3 regions of the Xanthomonas arboricola pv. juglandis genome follow, and region 2 is predicted to be linked to each of the others. Evidence: predicted binding sites of a transcription regulator. Region 2 holds the regulator's gene; each other region holds the start of a gene.
The links. Region 2 encodes HrcA, which represses chaperone genes, less so after heat shock. Its sites were predicted from a motif close to TTNGCACTCNNNNNNNNNGAGTGCNAA; they were not measured.
Positions count from the first base shown of each region.

Region 1: a site for HrcA is predicted at 1,671-1,697, ahead of KHN93_RS02995 (co-chaperone GroES). Genes of this name have one in related genera too.
Region 3: a site for HrcA is predicted at 1,611-1,637, ahead of rpoH (RNA polymerase sigma factor RpoH). Genes of this name have one in related genera too.

Region 1 covers NZ_HG999362.1:701,229-704,503, forward strand. The annotation lists gene KHN93_RS02990 (endonuclease) at 1-1,316, opposite strand, end outside; gene KHN93_RS02995 (co-chaperone GroES) at 1,748-2,035, shown strand; gene groL (chaperonin GroEL) at 2,183-3,275, shown strand, end outside.
Region 2 covers NZ_HG999362.1:1,833,284-1,836,558, forward strand. The annotation lists gene recN (DNA repair protein RecN) at 1-1,017, opposite strand, end outside; gene hrcA (heat-inducible transcriptional repressor HrcA) at 1,134-2,186, shown strand; gene grpE (nucleotide exchange factor GrpE) at 2,286-2,804, shown strand; gene dnaK (molecular chaperone DnaK) at 2,947-3,275, shown strand, end outside.
Region 3 covers NZ_HG999362.1:4,405,989-4,409,263, reverse strand. The annotation lists gene KHN93_RS19060 (response regulator) at 1-717, shown strand, start outside; gene ung (uracil-DNA glycosylase) at 723-1,448, shown strand; gene rpoH (RNA polymerase sigma factor RpoH) at 1,649-2,524, shown strand; gene KHN93_RS19045 (trimeric intracellular cation channel family protein) at 2,673-3,275, opposite strand, start outside.

The DNA.
Region 1 (3,275 bases), 1.1 Mb from region 2:
GCGTTGAAGGCGGTGTCGGTCAGATACAGCATGTGGGTATCGGTATAGGGCGCATATGGCAGCCCCTTGTCGCCGCTGGCGCTACCGAAGCCCAGCGAGTTGGGCCAGGTGTGCTCGCGGTTGTAGGTCAGCCCGCTCCCGGTGCCGGCACGGTCGCTGCCCTTGGCGTAGCTGCGGTTGCGGTAGGCGTCCAGGATCCGGCCGCTGTTGTTGGGATCCTCATCGGCCATTTCCAGGATGGTCCAGGTGCTGGTGCCCGAGCCGCTGTACGGATAGACCGTGTGGCCCTTGATCACCGTATGTAGCGAACAGCGCAGCTGGCTGGCATTGGCGGTGTTGACCCGCGAGTAATAACCGGTGCCGCCGCCGCTGGCGGTGGCCACGGTGAAGGCGATCGACTGGTTGGCGGCCGGGCTCAGCCCGCTGGCATCGCGGATGGCGCTGGCGGTGATCGCCAGGGTGCAACGCTCGCCGCCGACCAAGGCGGTGTTGGTGGACAGGCTGAAGCGGGTGCCGCTGGTCGGGTAGCTCAGCGCCACCGTGCCGGAGCTGGCGCAGCTCAGTGCGAAGGCGCCGCTGCTCAGCGTCACCGCCTCGCTGAAGCTCACGCTCAGGTCGCCGGCGGCGGGAAAGCCGGTCGCGCCCTGGGTCGGGGTGGTGCTGGTGATCGTCGGTGCGGCGCCGGTCTCGCCGCCACCGCCGCTGCCGTTGAAGCTCTGGCCGCGGTTGCACGCGCCAAAGGTCTGCGCCGACGAGCCGGCCCAGCTGAAGTTGGCCGCGCTGCTGCCGGTGCCGGTCAGTTGCAGCGAACTGCCGACCGCGCTGCTGTTGCTCTCGCTGACCGGCAGGTTCTGGCTGGTGATGCCGGCGGCGGGCCCGCCGCTGCCGGTGATGGCGCCTTCGTAACTGAGGAACTGCACCAGCTGCCCATTGGGGTCGACCAGCGCCACGCCGTCGTTGGGCCCGTTCTGCACGCCGTTGCTGGCGTAGCCCACCGTGGCCACGCGCACCTGGCTGCCGCAGCTGACCAGGCTGCCGGCCGGCATCGCCGTATTGGCGTAGACCGTGGCTGCGCCCGGTGTGCTGCCGTTGTACAGATAGATGCGGTAGCCGCTCAGCGATTCGCCGGCGGTGGCCACTACTTCCACCCCTTCGCCGCTGTCGCCGGAGGCGCCTGCGTCGTCGTAATGCAGTTCGTTGATGAACACCGCCGCGTGGGCGGTGGGGACGGCCAGCGCGAGCGCACAGGCCAGGGGAAGCGTGCAGCTGGGGGACCAGCGCAAGGGGAAAACACGGGCGGGGGACGGCAACCTCATCGACAGCTCCTTGTGATCGGGGAATGCGTGGCCGACTGTAAAACGTGCGCATGACAATCGGTGGAACCTGGTTCCATTTTTAGAGCGGCTGCTCCGGCGACTGCTCGGTGCGCACCGTCCGGCGTGCCAGTGGCTCGGTAGCTGGTCTCAGGCGCAGCTGGCGATTGCGCAGCCCGGTTCCCACCCGGCTGACCGTTGCCAGCGGGGCAATGCGCGCCAGGTCGTATCGGCCGCGTCGTGGCCCTGGCACGGAACTGCCCGGCGAAAATTTTTTGCCCCCAGCCCTTGAAAGCTGGCCACACAGCACAATCTCTGGCCCGCACCCGCTCTGTCGGGTTTTTTCCGCGCGCTGTGCTGGCAGTCGTCACATACGAGTGCTAACATCGCCGATAATTTCCAGACCAATCAATCACTTAAGAGGGTCTTTCTCTATGAGCATCAAGCCGCTTCACGACCGCGTTGTAGTCAAGCCGATCGAAGCCGACGAAGTTTCCGCCGGCGGCATCGTGATCCCGGACTCCGCCAAGGAAAAGTCCACCAAGGGTGAAGTCGTCGCCATCGGCGCCGGCAAGCCCCTGGACAACGGCAGCCTGCGCGCGCCGGTGGTCAAGGTCGGCGACAAGGTCATCTACGGCCAGTACGCCGGCAGCAGCTACAAGTCCGAAGGCGTCGAGTACAAGGTGCTGCGCGAAGACGACATCCTGGCCGTCATCGGCTGATCAGGCGCTATGCGCCGGGAATCGGGAGTTGGGAATCGGGAATGGGCAAAGCGGCTAACCCACTTCGCCATCCCACCCCGCCCCGATTCACGCTGTTGATCTGCCGATTCCCCATTCCCTATTCCCCATTTCCGGAGTTACATACAAATGGCTGCTAAAGACATTCGTTTCGGTGAAGACGCACGTACCCGCATGGTTCGTGGCGTCAACGTGCTTGCCAATGCCGTCAAGGCCACCCTGGGCCCGAAGGGCCGCAACGTCGTGCTCGAGAAGAGCTTCGGCGCGCCGACCATCACCAAGGACGGCGTTTCCGTCGCCAAGGAAATCGAACTGGCTGACAAGTTCGAGAACATGGGCGCGCAGATGGTCAAGGAAGTCGCTTCCAAGACCAACGACAACGCCGGCGACGGCACCACCACCGCCACCGTGCTGGCCCAGGCCCTGATCCGCGAAGGTGCCAAGGCTGTAGCCGCCGGCATGAACCCGATGGACCTCAAGCGCGGTATCGACCAGGCCGTCAAGGCTGCCGTCATCGAGCTGAAGAACATCTCCAAGCCCACCACCGACGACAAGGCGATTGCCCAGGTCGGCACCATCTCGGCCAACTCGGACGAATCGATCGGCAACATCATCGCCGAAGCGATGCAGAAGGTCGGCAAGGAAGGCGTGATCACCGTTGAAGAAGGCTCGGGCCTGGAAAACGAGCTGGACGTGGTCGAGGGCATGCAGTTCGATCGCGGCTACCTCTCCCCGTACTTCATCAACAACCAGCAGAGCCAGTCGGCCGACCTGGACGACCCGTTCATCCTGCTGCACGACAAGAAGATCTCCAACGTGCGCGACCTGCTGCCCGTGCTGGAAGGCGTGGCCAAGGCCGGCAAGCCGTTGCTGATCGTCGCTGAAGAAGTCGAAGGCGAAGCGCTGGCCACCCTGGTGGTCAACACCATCCGTGGCATCGTCAAGGTCGTGGCCGTCAAGGCACCGGGCTTCGGCGACCGTCGCAAGGCGATGCTGGAAGACATGGCCGTGCTGACCGGCGGCACCGTGATCTCCGAGGAAGTGGGTCTGGCGCTGGAGAAGGCCACGATCAAGGACCTGGGCCGCGCCAAGAAGGTGCAGGTTTCCAAGGAGAACACCACCATCATCGACGGCGCCGGCGACTCGGCCACGATCGAAGCCCGCGTTGGCCAGATCAAGACCCAGATCGAAGACACCTCGTCCGATTACGACCGCGAGAAGC
Region 2 (3,275 bases):
GTCGGCGCCGCGCAGGCTCTCCACTTCCAGGCTCATGCGGTCACGCTGGGCGGCCAGCTCGTCCGGGGTGACGCGGTGCTTACGGGCCAGATCGTGCAGGCGGCCGAGCCGGCGCTCCATCGCCTCGAACTGGGCCGGGTCGGCCTCCAGGTCGTCGCGCACGCGGTCGAGCAGGGCCAGCGCCTCCTCGATCTGGATGACGGCGCTGTCCAGCAGTGCATCGACCTCGCCCAGGCGTGGCTCGTGCTCGGCCACGCGCGCCAGGTCGTGGCGGCTGTCCTGCAGCAGGCCCAGCGCGGAGGCGCCGTCGTCGCCATTGAGCTGCAGGGCCACGCTGTCGCAGGCGCCGATCAATGCGGTGGCATGCGCCTGGCGGCGGTGATTGACGTCCAGCGCGGCGATCGCGGCCGGATCCAGGTCCTCGCGTTCCAGTTCGCTGAGCTGGTGTTCCAGGAAGCCGATGCGGTCTGAGACATCGCCCTGCGCGGACAGCGCATCGCGCTCGTCCAGCAGGGCCTGCCAGCGCTGGCTGGCCTGGCGCACCTGCTCGCGCTGCGCGCCGTTGCGGGCGTAGGCGTCGAGCAGGGCGAGCTGGCTGTGGCGGGCCATTAGGGCCTGGTGTTCGTGCTGGCCGTGGATCTCCACCAGCCGCGAGGCCAGCTCCGCCAGTTGCGAAGAGGTCACCGGGCGGCCGTTGATCCAGGCACGCGAGCCGCCATCGGCACGGATGATCCGGCGCAGCTGGCATTGCGCATCGTCGTCGAGTTCGTTGTCCGACAGCCAGGTCAGGCCCGGGTGCTGGGCCGGCAGCTGGAATTCGGCCGACAGCTCGGCGCGATCGGCACCGTGGCGGACCACGCCGCTGTCGGCGCGCAGCCCGGACAGGAAGCCCAGCGCGTCCACCATCAGCGACTTGCCGGCGCCGGTTTCGCCGGAAACCACGGTCATGCCTGGCCCGAATTCCAGTTCGGTGGCGCGGACGACGGCGAAATCCTTGATGGAGAGGTGTCTGAGCATGGGATCGAGTGTGAACGCTTTGGGGAAGCTTAGGGTGGGAGCGGCGGGCAGGGAATAAGACGCTTGCCAACCGCAGGGCCAGACATTATCTATGCCCAGTCTCACCGGATGATCCCATGCGCGCGTCACAGTCCCCAACGCTCGATCCCCGCGCACGCCAACTGCTGCGGACGCTGATTGCCCGCTATATCCGCGATGGCGAGCCGGTCGGTTCCAAGACGCTGGCCCAGCACGCGGGGCTGGACGTCAGCCCGGCCACCATCCGCAACATCCTGGCCGATCTGGAGGATGTGGGGCTGCTCAGCTCTCCGCATACCTCGGCCGGGCGGGTGCCCACTGCGCACGGTTACCGGGTATTCGTCGACAGCCTGGTGCAGATGCAGTCGCCCGGCGAGGAAGAAGTGCGCCGCCTGCGCGCGGAGCTTGCCAGCGGCAACGGCACCCAGTCGCTGCTGGGCAGCGCCTCGCAGATGCTGTCGGCGATGAGCCATTTCGTCGGCGTGGTCAGTGCGCCGCGGCGCGAGCAGTTCGCGTTCCGGCATATCGACTTCGTGGCGCTGGACGCGCGCCGGGTGCTGGCGATCCTGGTGTTTGCCGACAACGAGGTGCAGAACCGGGTGATCGAGCCGCGCCGGGCCTACGAGCCGGCCGAGCTGGAGCGGGTGGCCAATTACCTCAATGCGCAATTTGCCGGGCGCGCGCTGTCAGACATCCGCGCCTCGCTGCTGCGCGAGCTGCGCATGGCCAAGAACGAGATGGAGCAGCTGCTGGCGCATAGCGTGGATCTGGCCAGCGAGGCGCTGGTGCCGGCCGACGCCGACGACATGGTGATGGCCGGGCAGACCCGCCTGATGGGCGTGCAGGACCTGTCGGACCTGGACCGGCTGCGCGAGCTGTTCGAGGCCTTCGCCAGCAAGCGCGAGATCCTGCAGCTGCTCGAACGCACCATCCAGGCGCCGGGCGTGCGCATCTTCATCGGCGAAGAGACCGGCATGGTGTCGCTGGACGATGTCTCGCTGGTCACCGCGCCGTATGCCGCCAATGGCCAGGTGCTGGGCGTGCTGGGCGTGATCGGGCCCAAACGCATGGCCTACGACCGGGTGATTCCGCTGGTGCAGACCGCCGCCCAGGTGCTGGGCGCGGCCATGGAACCGCCCGGCACGCGATAAGCGGCAGCGATCGATACGATCGTTTTGCTTGAAACGCGCGCGCGCGCCCACATACGGGGTGACGTTGGGGCGGGCGTTCCGCTTGCCCGGGAACTGCACATGAACCAAGACCACCCCGAATTCGACTCCGAAGACCTGTCCCAGAACCCACCCGAGACCGATCCGCTCAAGGCCGAGATCGAGTCGCTGCGCAGCGAGATCGCGCTGGTCAAGGCCGATGCCCTGCGCGAGCGGGCCGATCTGGAAAACCAGCGCAAGCGCATCGCCCGCGATGTCGAGAACGCACGCAAGTTCGCCAACGAGAAGCTGCTGGGCGAGCTGCTGCCGGTGTTCGACAGCCTGGACGCCGGCCTGACTGCGGCCGGCACCGAGCCCAGCCCGCTGCGCGATGGCCTGGACATGACCTACAAGCAGTTGCTCAAGGTGGCGGCCGACAACGGCCTGACCCTGCTCGACCCGGTCGGCCAGCCGTTCAACCCGGACCAGCACCAGGCGATCAGCCAGGGCGAGGCCGAGGGTATCGCCCCGGGCCACGTGGTGCAGGTGTTCCAGAAAGGCTATCTGCTCAACGAGCGTCTGCTGCGCCCGGCCCTGGTGGTCGTGGCCAAGCACGACTGAACCGCAGCGCCCGGCTGAACTGCCGGGCGCATGCGCGAAACGCAGATTCGTGCAGGTGGCTTGAACACCTGCGCACCACCCCCACATCTCAGCCAGACCCGGCGTCGCCGGACACAGCTACAGAATCATCAGGAGCGTATCCATGGGCAAGATCATTGGTATTGACCTCGGCACCACGAACTCGTGCGTGTCGATCATGGACGGCGGCAAGGCCCGCGTCATCGAAAATTCCGAGGGCGACCGCACCACGCCTTCGATCGTCGCCTACACCAAGGATGGCGAAGTGCTGGTCGGTGCCTCGGCCAAGCGCCAGGCGGTGACCAACCCGAAGAACACCTTCTACGCGGTGAAGCGCCTGATTGGCCGCAAGTTCACCGACGCCGAAGTGCAGAAGGACATCTCGCACGTGCCGTACGGCATTCTTGCCCACGACAACGGCGATGCCTGGGTGCAGACCAGCGATGGCAAGCG
Region 3 (3,275 bases), 2.4 Mb from region 2:
ATCGGCTGCTCCAGCATCGCCGAGGCGCGGCAGGCGCTGGAAGCCGGGGCGGTGGATCTGGTCACCACCTCGCTGTCGCTGCCCGATGGCGATGGCCTGACCCTGGCGCGCAGCGTGCGCGAAGCGGCCGGCCAGGCCTATGTGCCGGTGATCGTGGTCTCCGGCGATGCGCAGCAGCATCTGGTGGAGCGCCGCTTCACCGAATACGTCACCGATTATTTCGACAAGGCGCTGGGCCACGAAGCCCTGGCGACCTTCATCCGCGGCTATGTGCAGCCCGAGCCGGTGGTCGGCGCGACCGTGCTGTATATCGAGGACAGCCGCGTGGTGGCCGAGGCGACCAAGCGCATGCTCGAGCGGCAGAGCCTGAAGGTGGTGCATGTGCTCACCGCCGAGGATGCCTTCGCGCTGCTCACCGCCGAGTCGCTGGGCCGCACCGAGCGCCGCATCGACGTGGTGCTGACCGATGTAACCCTGAAGGGCGAGCTCAACGGCCGCGACGTGGTCGAGCGCATCCGCATCGACTTCGCCTACGGCAAGCGTCGCCTGCCGGTGCTGGTGATGACCGGCGACACCAATCCGCGCAACCAGTCCGAGCTGCTGCGCGCCGGCGCCAACGACCTGGTGCAAAAACCCATCGAAGAACGTCTGCTGGTGACCAAGGTGCTGTTCCAGCTGCGCCTGGCACGGCTCGAGGACCAGGCTGTCACGCTATGACCGAAGTGGCTGAAGTGGAAGCGCGTATCCAGCTGGAACCGTCGTGGAAGGCGCGGGTGGGCGATTGGTTGCTGCGCCCGGAAATGCAGGAGCTGTCCGCATTCCTGCGCCAGCGCAAGGCGGCCGGGGCGCGGGTGTTCCCGCCGGGCCCGCAGATCTTTGCGGCCTTCGACGCCACCCCGTTCGAGCAGGTCAAGGTGGTGATCCTGGGCCAGGATCCGTATCACGGTGAAGGCCAGGCGCATGGGCTGTGCTTTTCGGTGTTGCCCGGCGTACCGGTGCCGCCGTCGCTGCTCAACATCTACAAGGAGATCCAGGACGACCTGGGGATCGCGCGGCCGGACCATGGCTATCTGATGCCGTGGGCGCGCCAGGGCGTGCTGCTGCTCAATGCGGTGCTGACGGTGGAGCAGGGCCGTGCCGGCGCGCACCAGAACAAGGGCTGGGAAGGCTTCACCGACCATGTGGTGGAGACCCTCAACCGCGAGCGCGAAGGCCTGGTATTCCTGCTCTGGGGCAGCTACGCGCAGTCCAAGGGCAAGGTCATCGACCAGGCGCGCCATCGCGTGTTCAAGGCGCCGCATCCCTCGCCGTTGTCGGCGCATCGCGGCTTTCTGGGCTGCCAGCACTTCTCCAAGACCAACGAGCATCTGCAGCGCCGCGGGCTGGGCCCGATCGACTGGTCGCTGCCGCCGCGCAACGCGCTGGACACCACTTCGGCCAGCGGCTGAACGATACCGGCGCCGGCCCGTTTCGCGGCGTCTTTGTCACGGTCTGCGCAGGGCGGCGGTGGTAGCGTAGGTGCTCGAAGTCGGGGAGCTGCGCCGTAGAACGACGGCAACGCTAGAAGCCCGAACGTCCTATAAATGGAACGCTGGGAACTCTTTCTGTACCCGGCAGTCCAATAGTTCGACTGCTAAGATGGTGCCCTATGAACCAGATCACCTCGACTGCCCTAGTGGCAAACAATCTCCCGATTCCCAGTGCGCTCGGTTCGCTGGACGCCTACATCGGTGCCGTGCACCAGATCCCGGTGCTGTCGGTCGATGAGGAACAGAATCTTGCCCGTCGCTTCCGTGACGAGCTGGATCTGGACGCCGCGCGTGAGCTGGTCCATTCCCACCTGCGTTTCGTGGTGCACGTCGCTCGCGGCTACAACGGCTACGGCCTGCCGCTGGGCGACCTGATCCAGGAAGGCAATATCGGCCTGATGAAGGCGGTCAAGCGCTTCGACCCGGAAATGGGCGTGCGCCTGGTCAGCTTCGCGGTGCATTGGATCCGTGCGGAAATGCACGAGTTCATCTTGAAGAACTGGCGCATCGTCAAGGTCGCCACGACCAAGGCGCAACGCAAGCTGTTCTTCAACCTGCGCAAGTCCAAGACCCGCCTGGGCTGGCTCAATGCGTCCGAGGTGACTGCGGTCGCCAAGGACCTGAACGTCTCCGAGCGCGAAGTGATGGAGATGGAGTCGCGTCTGTCCGGTCGCGATATCGGCTTCGACGCCTCGTCCGACGAAGACGACGATCACGGCCCGCCGTCGCCGGTGAGCTACCTGGTCGCAAACGACGAAGATCCGTCGCAGGCCTACGAGCGTCACGACAGCGAAGACAATCAGCTGCAGCTGCTGCGCGAAGGCATGGCCGGCCTGGACACGCGCTCGCGCGATATCGTCAAGCGCCGCTGGCTGGACTCCGACTCCAAGGTGACGCTGCAGGAGCTGGCCGACGAGTACGGCGTGTCGGCCGAGCGTATCCGCCAGATCGAGGCGAATGCGCTGAAGAAGATGAAGGCACTGTTCGTGGCCTGATCCTTCGATCGTGCCCCAGGTGTTGCACAAACGGCCCGGTTTTCCGGGCCGTTTGCATGTGGGCTGCCGGTGCTGCGTCGAGTCCGACGACGCGTGGTGGTTCGTCATGGTCGCTCGCCGATGATCGACCGCGCTGCGCTCGCCCGCGCTATTCCGGCAGGCGCGCCACCGGCAGATGCCAGCCGTAGCGGATGGCCATGAAGCGCAGCCCGAAACAGACCAGCGCACCGGTCGCCAGCGACCAGGCCTGCGGTACCGCGAGCATGTGCCCGATCGCGACCAGGCCGCCACCGGCCAGCGCAGCGACCGCATACAGCTCGGCCTGCAGCACCACCGGCGTCCGCGCCACCAACAGATCGCGCGCGATGCCGCCGCCGATGCCGCTGAGCATGCCGAGCAAGGTCGCGCTGAGCGGGCTGAGCTGGTAGTCCAGCGCCTTGCTGGTGCCGTAGACCGCAAACAGCGCCAACCCGGCCGCGTCGAACAGCTGCACCGGGTTGCGCAGCCGTTCCACCGCCGCATGCCAGTAGAAACCGGCCACGCCGGCAAGGCAGGCGACCAGCAGGTACTGCGGATGCACCAGCGCGGCCGGCGGGGTGGCGCCGATCAGCACATCGCGCACGATGCCGCCGGACACCGCCGCCGCGCACGACAGCACCAGTACGCCGAACAGATCCAGGCGATTGCGCACCGCCACGGTCGCGCCGCTGAGGGCGAACACGAAGGTGCCGAGCAGATCCAGCAGAAACAG